DNA from 2 places in the Delftia tsuruhatensis genome. Region 1 is predicted to be linked to the other one. Evidence: riboswitches for the same ligand, from Rfam matches in the RefSeq annotation. Region 1 holds a riboswitch; the other holds the start of a gene.

Region 1 (4,206 bases):
CCAGCTTGCCAATGGCCGGCGCCTTGACCAGCAGGCCGCAGACCAGGCTCCACAGCGACAGCGCGGGCACATTGCCGGCCCAGCTGTGCACCAGCAGGTCAGGTCCGAAGGCGCGCACCGCGCCGCCCTTGGGCGCGGGCTCAAAGCCGTCGAGCACGGCCGGGTTGGCGAAGTCCTCGGCCACGAAACGCCGCAGCTGCGGCGCGCGGAACGTCTTGAAAAAGCCCGTCAACCCCAGCCGCACCATGTCCGCGTCATAGCCGGTAACCACGGGCAGCCAGGCGTCGGCCTGGCGGCGCCAGGGGTCATGCCTGTCCAGCAGGCGGGCGATGGCACGGTCGATGGCCCCGATGATCTCGGCCACCGGCATGCACCTCAAGTGGCGGTCGGCCGCCTGGCGAACCCGGTCGGCGAGCGCCTGCATCTGCGGGCCCGTCAGCACGGGCACGGCCACTTCCAGCCGCACGCCATCGCGCTCGAAGGGCAGCACCTGCCACTGCAGCTCGGCCTCGCGTAGACCAGGCAGTTCGGGCAGGTAGCCGGCCGTGATCCGTTCCACCCTCATGCGGCGGCGGCTTTCACGAATTCCTCGACCGCCAGCGAGCAGCCCTTGGCGGCCGCGCCCTCGGCACGGCCCAACAACAGGAAGCCACCCGCTTGGCCATGGCCTGCCCACAGGCCCACGTCTTCCGTGAGGATGGTGGTGACCGCGTTGTAGTTGGCCAGATCGCAGTGCACGAGGATGCCGCGCTCGCCGGGCGCCACGCTACGGCCCGTGACGGGCTCGACCAGGCGCGAGCGTATCCAGTGCGGCCCCGACTTGACCGAGGGCAGCGTGGCATTGCCGTCGTCATAGAACTGCGTGCTCAGCTCGGTCATGCCGTACATGTTGATGCAGTGGCTGCGCGGCACGCCCAGCAACTGCGTCAGGCCGGCATAGAAATCCTCCAGCGGCAGTTCGCGCGACTGTCCCTTGTAGCCACCCGTGTCCAGGATGCGGCTGCCTGCCGGCAGCCGGAAACTGCGTCCCTGCGCGCGCAAGGCGTCCATCACATGTACCAGGCTGAAGCTGGCACCCAGCAGCGCATGGGGCCGGCCGCTGCGCTCGGACGCCTCCAGCACGGCGCACAGGCCCGCCATGTCCAGGCCCTCGGGGGTCAGGAAGTAGCGGCTGTCCTCGGTGCCGAATTCCGACCTGGCCAGCGCCAGGTAGTGGGCCAGCGAGGAGTGGGGCATGGCCTGCTCGTCCGGAAAGAGGATGCCCATGGGCATGCGCTCCTGTCCTGCCATGAAGCGCTGCGCGAAGTGGCGCTTCATGGACAGGTCATAGACATCGAGCGCGGGATGGAAATGCCGTCCGCGCGCAGACATGCCCTTGGCCTGGCCCGTGGTACCGCTGGTCATGAACACGCGCTCCGTGGGCGAGGCCGGCTCGCTGCGCAGCTCCATGGCCTTGAAGGCGTCGATGGGGACGGCCGGGATGTCGCTCCAGGTCTTCACATTGCGCAGCGTGGCGCCCCGCCGCTGGCAGAAGCTGCGAAACGGTGCATTGAATTCGTACTGGTGGGCGAACAGCCGCAGCGCAAGTGCATCGAACTGCTCGTCGGTGCAGCCATCCATGGCGATGAATGCGAGCAGGTCTGCGACCAGAGAAGCCGCCTGGGGCCGGGCCTTGTCCATGGAATTCCTTCGAGAGCTGGGACGTGATGCTCCGAAGGCTCCCCCGCCCATGGCTCCTGGCCCATGGCAGGCCATGCGGGGGTGCAAGCTCTTCTTCCGCCGGAATGACCCGGTTCAAGTTCTCGGGTGTGGATCTCAGCACTGGCGTGCACCCCGGAGCGGAGGGCTATCTTACCGCAGGGCCGCCAAAGGCGCAGGCCGAAGGCATGCCCCCTGCCAGGGGCTAACCCACTGCCGTCAGCCGCCGCATCACCCACTCCACCGGGCCCTGGGCCACCTTGCGGCCCCAGGCCCATGCGGCCACGGTGGCCATGAGCAGGTACAGCGTGGCGGCCCATGCCACATCGCCAAGGCCGCGCGTGCCGTCCAGCGCGCCCATGGCCTCCAGGATGCCCATGCCGATGAGGATATGGGCCAGGTAGAGGGTGAGCGTCATGCGCCCCGCAGGCAGCAGGCCGCGCCACGGGCCCTCGGGCCAGCGCTCGGCCAGCCGCAGGCAGGCACCGATGGCGATGCTGGCGCAGCCCAGGCCCATCAGCAGGTAGGCAGGCCCCGGTGGCATGGGGCTGGTGGCCAGCCAGGGCGCCCATGGACCATCGCCCCCCAGCCACGCCAGGGCGCAGGCCAGTCCCGACATGGCTGCGCCTGCGGCCACCAGTGCCCCTTGCACCGACGCCTTTGCCAGCGGCAGGCGTGCCAGCAGCATGCCGTACAGGAAGAAGGCGAACCACGGCAGCACGGGGTGGAATCCGTTGAACAGCAGGTTGCGCGCAAAGCCTGCGGGCTCCCACAGCCCCTCGTAGGACAGGGAGGCCCAGTCCCAGCCCTGGCTGTAGTCCAGGTGCAGCAAAGCCCATGTGGAGGCCAGGGCCACGCCCAGGATGCCGGCCAGCAGCGCACGGGGTCCGGTCTGCAGCCAGGCGATGGCCAGCACGAAGTAGACCGCGTAGTAATGGATGATGTCGGCCGGGAAGATCAGCAGGTTCAGCCCCCCCGCCACCAGCAGGAACAGCGCGCGGCGCAGCGTCCAGATGCGCGCCGTGGCTCGCTCCTGCGAGCGCGTGGCCAGCACCAGGCCCAGGCCCGCCAGCACCACGAAGGTGGCCGAGGCCTTGCCTTCCAGGAAATGGAACAGCGCCAGCAGCCAGCCCGGCGCCTCCGATGCCGGATGCATGGCCTGCCTGAAATTGACGAACACCATCCCGGCCAGCGCGAAGTAGCGCGCCAGGTCCAGCCCCGCCAGGCGGGAACGGCTTTTGTGACCGGCGATGCCTTTGGCGCCGTGGATCATGCCGCCACTCCCAGCAGGCAGCGCAGCAAGGCGGGGTCCAGCACATCCACGGCCGGCTGGGATGCGGCGTCCGCTGGCGGGGTCACGGCCAGCGCGACGCGCAAGGCATCGCTCTCGACCGCATCGAGCAGCAGTTGTGCGACCAGGCGCGCCGCAACGGGGGGCTTGAAGCAGCCCCGCCCCACACCACGCTCGATGAAGCCGGCCAGCGCGTCGAGCATGCGCCTGCGGTTGGCCTCGAAGGCCGGCGCCAGCGCGGGCGTGCGGGCGATCTCGGCCAGGCATTCGGCGCTGAGCACGGCCCACTCCCGTTGCCGGCACAGTGCCTGGCAGGCGGACAGGAACCGCGCCACGCCTTCCAGGGACGGCGCATCGGCCTGCTCCAGCGCCTCCAGCAGGGGCCGCAGTTCGGACTGCTCCTGCGTGGCGACCTCGGCGATCAGCGCCTCCTTGTTGAGGAAATGGTTGTACAGGTTGCCCAGGCTCACCGACGCCGCCTGCGCGATGTCGCGCATGCTGGTGCAGTGAAAGCCCCTGTCCACGAAGCACTGGAGCGCCGCCTGCACGATGGCGGCACGCCGTTCGATGATGTCTTCCTTCTTCTTCATGCCCCGAATAATGAACGGACGTTCATTCATAGTCAATACCGGGGCATGGCCGGGCATCACAACGGCGGCATGGGCCCCACGCCGTCAGGTACCGGCTCCTCATTGGCCCTGCAGGGCTGGCGCAGCATGCGCCGGCAGTCCGGCCAAGCCGGCGCATGCGCATAGGCGATATGGCCCAGCACGATCTTCGACGGCCGGCTGCGGTCCATCCAGACGGTGTTGATCGACGGCACGGCCAGGTTCCCGAAGGCCCAGTAGCCGGTCTGCGAAGGCGTGTCCAGGGTCACGCGCAGGCTGGAGCCGGCACGGAACACATGGGCGAACTTCTGGATCTCCACGCGCATCAGCACGGGCTCGCCAGGCGTCAGCGGCCGCACGGCCGCCTCGGTGAAATCACCCCAGGGCCGCAACGCGGTGGAGCGCTTTCCGTCCAGAGCCCGCATGGAGGCGCGCAGCCAGCCGCGCTGCACGAACATCTCCTGGCCGTCGGGCCGCACCTCGGACAGAGTGACCTGCACATCGGTATCGTTGGCCGTGGCGCTGAGCCACAGGTCCAGCGAGGCCTCGCCATAAAAGCCCAGCGTGCGCGGCAGCGGGGCCGTGGTGAAGCGCAGCAGGCCGTCCCGG
Region 2 (4,206 bases), 2.1 Mb from region 1:
CGCTGGACGGCATCAGCCACCTGTGCGCCACGGCCATGACGCCGCGCGACTTCGGCCCGCCCACGCGCACGCCGCGCCAGCATTTCGAGTTGCTGCTCAGCGGAGCGCTGGATGTGCCGGCTGCGCCCGATGAAGCCGCGCTGCCTTCGGATGCACCGGCTCCGCGCTGCAACCAGTCGGGCGTGGCCTTCCTGTTCGGCTGCGAGCGCTTCGGCATGAGCAACGAGGATGTCTATCGCAGCGATGTGGCGCTGTCGATTCCGTCCAATCCGCAGTTCGGCTCGCTGAACCTGGGGGCGGCCATCCAGGTCGTGGCCTATGAGTGGCGCCAGGCGCTGGGCGGCTTTCCCGTGGTGGAGCACACGCCCGCGCCGCAGCGCGCCGACGCGGCCCAGGTGGCCGGCATGCTGGGCCATTGGGAGCAGGCGCTGGCGCACATCGGCTTCCTCGATCCGGCAGCGCCCAAGAAGCTCATGCCGCGCCTGAACCAGCTTTTCAATCGCTCGCAACTGACCACCGAGGAAATCCACATCCTGCGCGGTGTCGCGAAGGCCATGCTGCAGAGCACCCCACCGAACCGCTAGACTGAGCGGTCTTGTCAACAATAACCAGCCCCTAGATGCTTGACCGCCTGCGCTCCGATATCCAGTGCATCCTCGACCGCGACCCCGCGGCACGCAGCACCTGGGAGGTCATCACCTGTTATCCGGGGCTGCATGCGATCTGGCTGCAGCGCCCGGCGCACTGGTGCTGGAACCATGGCCTCAAGTGGCTGGGGCGCTTCATCTCGCACATCGGCCGCTGGCTGACGGGCATCGAGATCCACCCCGGCGCCGTCATCGGCGAGCGCGTCTTCATCGACCATGGCATGGGCGTCGTCATCGGCGAGACGGCCGTGGTGGGCGACGGCTGCACCATCTACCACGGCGTGACCCTGGGCGGCACCTCGCTGTACAAGGGTGCCAAGCGCCATCCCACGCTGGGCCGCGACGTGGTGGTCAGCGCGGGCGCCAAGGTGCTGGGCGGCTTCGAGGTGGGCGACGGCGCCAAGATCGGCAGCAATGCCGTGGTCATCAAGCCCGTGCCTGCGGGCGCCACGGCCGTGGGCATTCCCGCGCGCATCATTCCCAGCAAGAACGGCCACAGCGCGGATGTGACCGAGCAGGAGCAGGCCGTTGCCGGGGCCGATGCCATCAAGGTGCCGGCTGCCGCCGCGCCCCAGCCGTTCACGGCCTATGGCATCACCCAGGAGGTGGACCCCGTGGCCCAGGCCATGCGCAGCCTCAGCGAAGGCGCGTCGGCCCACGAGCAGCAGATCGCGCTGCTGTGGGAGGCGATCGCCAAGCTCTCGGCCGGCAGCAAGGTGGGCGACTGCGTGCCCTGCGAGTCCGAGCGTCCGCAGGCCTTCCAGAAGGACAGGATCGACCAGATCCTGGGCAAGTGAGCCCGCAGCGAAGACGATTCTTTCAGGAGACAGAAGCCAGCATGAACGTTGAACAGGCCTTGCATGCGCGCCGCTCCGTGCGCGCCTTCCTGCCCCGGGTGCCCGATGCGGCCCTGGTGCGCAGTCTGATGGAACAGGCGGCCCAGGCGGCCTCGGGCGGCAACCTCCAGCCCTGGCGCGTGCTGGCGCTGACGGGCGAGCCGCTGCAGCAGTTGCTGGATGCCGTCGCAGCCGCCCAGCCCGACGACGCCCGGCCGGGCCTGTCCTACCCGCCCAACCTGTGGGAGCCCTACCGCAGCCGGCGCTTCGCCAACGGCGAGGAGCTGTACCAGTCGCTGGGCATCCCGCGCGAGGACAAGCCCGCGCGCCTGGAGCAACTGGCACGCAACGGCCGCTTCTTCGGCGCGCCCGTGGGCCTGATCGTGGCCGTGGACGAGCGCATGGGCCTGCCGCAGTGGACGGACCTGGGCATCTACCTGCAGTCCTTCATGCTGCTGGCCTGTGCCCATGGCCTGGCCACCTGCGCCCAGGGCTTCTGGCGCCGCTACAACGAGGCCGTGACCCGGGCGCTGCCCCTGCCCGAGGGCTACCACGTGGCCTTCGGCATCGCGCTGGGCTACGAGGACAGGAGCGCGCCCATCAACGGCTGGCGCGCCACGCGCGCACCGCTGGCCGAGTGGGGCGAGCTGCGCGGCTTCGCCTGAAGGCTGGCGCTGGCATCGGGCAAACCCGTAGCCGGGCGACGGCCTGCCATCGCCTATACTGGCCGCTGCTCCGGGGTGTGCTGATGCACTGAGATGCCAACCGGTCCATGCGCTGCATGGGCCAGGCGGCGAACCCGACGAACTTGATCCGGTTCATACCGGCGGAAGAAGAGCGGGACCCTGAAGCAGGGCCGAAACCAGAGGAAGACGTCCGCAGCCCCCGGCTCGCGGACACGGGCCGCAAGGCCCATCGTCCCTGCGCATCGGCCCTTGCCACCCAAGGATGCTCGCGCACCTTGGCGTGCGCGGCCATCAGGGGCCAAGGCCGACAGGCCCTGGCAGGCCCACACCGGCATCGGTGCGCGGCCGTGGCAAAGCCCAAGGAGTGTCCGGTTCCCGGAGCGTTGACAAGCAACGCTTTGACTGCAAGGAACCGACATGAACGCTCCCGATCCGATCTTCACCCCCGCCGCAGGCGCGGCTCCCGACGCGCAGCGCTTCGCCGAACTGCTGGCACAATCGCGCCAGCCCTTCCCGTCATCCACCAAGAGCTATCTGCAGGGCGCGCTGCACAGCGACCTGCGCGTGCCCGTGCGCGACATCCAGCTGACCAATGGCGAGCAGGTCAGCGTCTACGACACCTCGGGTCCCTACACCGACCCGAGCGTGGCCATCGACGTGCGCAGCGGCCTGCCGGGCGTGCGCAACGCCTGGATCGAGGCGCGCGGCGACAGCGAGTACTACGCCGGCCGCCTGCGCCAGGCCCTGGACGATGGCGGCAAGCGCGGCGAGGAGGACGAGCGCGTGGCCCGCCTGCGCGCCGAGGCCGCATCGCTGCAACGCCAGCCCCGCCGCGCGAAAAGCGGCGGCAACGTCACCCAGATGCACTACGCCAGGAAGGGCATCATCACGCCCGAGATGGAATACGTGGCCCTGCGCGAGAACGGCCGCCGCGAATGGATGGCCGAGTACCAGAAGGACGCCGCGCGCGAGCTGCGCCTGGCCGGCAACAGCCTGGGCGCGGCCATCCCCAGGATCATCACGCCCGAGTTCGTGCGCGACGAAGTGGCGCGCGGCCGCGCCATCATCCCGGCCAACATCAACCACCCCGAGATCGAGCCCATGGCCATCGGGCGCAACTTCAAGGTCAAGATCAACGCCAACATCGGCAACTCGGCCGTGACCTCCAGCATCGAGGAAGAGGTGGAAAAGCTGGTCTGGGCCATCCGCTGGGGCGCGGACAACGTCATGGACCTGTCCACGGGCAAGAACATCCACACCACGCGCGACTGGATCATCCGCAACTCGCCCGTGCCCATCGGCACCGTGCCCATCTACCAGGCGCTGGAGAAGGTCGGCGGCATCGCCGAGGACCTGACCTGGGAGATCTTCCGCGACACGCTGATCGAGCAGGCCGAGCAGGGCGTGGACTACTTCACCATCCACGCCGGGGTGCGCCTGGCCTACATCCACCTCACGGCCCAGCGCCGCACGGGCATCGTCTCGCGCGGTGGCTCCATCATGGCCAAGTGGTGCATGGCCCACCACCGCGAAAGCTTCCTGTACGAGCATTTCGAGGACATCTGCGACATCATGAAGCAGTACGACGTCAGCTTCTCGCTGGGCGACGGCCTGCGCCCCGGCTGCGCATCGGACGCCAATGACGAGGCCCAGTTCGCCGAACTGCAGACCCTGGGCGAGTTGACCCAGCTGGCCTGGAAGCACGACGTGCAGACCATGATCGAAGGCCCTGGCCACGTGCCCATGCACATGATCCAGGCCAACATGACCGAGCAGCTCAAGCACTGCCACGAGGCGCCGTTCTACACCTTGGGCCCGCTGACCATCGACATCGCCCCCGGCTACGACCACATCGCCAGCGCCATCGGCGCGGCCATGATCGGCTGGTTCGGCACGGCCATGCTGTGCTACGTCACGCCCAAGGAACACCTGGGCCTGCCCGACCGCGACGACGTCAAGCAGGGCATCATCGCCTACAAGATCGCCGCCCACGCCGCCGACGTCGCCAAGGGCCACCCCGGCGCCCGCGCCCGCGAC

What was found. A riboswitch is a leader RNA that binds a small molecule or an ion and turns the genes downstream of it on or off. The one in region 1 is predicted to bind thiamine pyrophosphate.
Region 2: it holds a riboswitch for thiamine pyrophosphate, as region 1 does, so the genes downstream of both, thiC (phosphomethylpyrimidine synthase ThiC) here and L1Z78_RS10620 (long-chain fatty acid--CoA ligase) in region 1, are expected to answer to the same signal.

Annotation. Positions count from the first base shown of each region.
Region 1 covers NZ_LR813084.1:2,330,064-2,334,269, reverse strand. Annotated here, with positions in the region: gene L1Z78_RS10625 (acyl-CoA reductase) at 1-565, opposite strand, end outside; gene L1Z78_RS10620 (long-chain fatty acid--CoA ligase) at 562-1,680, opposite strand; TPP riboswitch at 1,755-1,846, opposite strand; gene L1Z78_RS10615 (DUF418 domain-containing protein) at 1,904-2,971, opposite strand; gene L1Z78_RS10610 (TetR/AcrR family transcriptional regulator) at 2,968-3,579, opposite strand; gene L1Z78_RS10605 (CocE/NonD family hydrolase) at 3,636-4,206, opposite strand, start outside.
Region 2 covers NZ_LR813084.1:4,455,666-4,459,871, reverse strand. Annotated here, with positions in the region: gene L1Z78_RS20300 (RNA methyltransferase) at 1-584, shown strand, start outside; gene cysE (serine O-acetyltransferase) at 620-1,444, shown strand; gene L1Z78_RS20290 (nitroreductase) at 1,486-2,148, shown strand; TPP riboswitch at 2,210-2,335, shown strand; gene thiC (phosphomethylpyrimidine synthase ThiC) at 2,587-4,206, shown strand, end outside.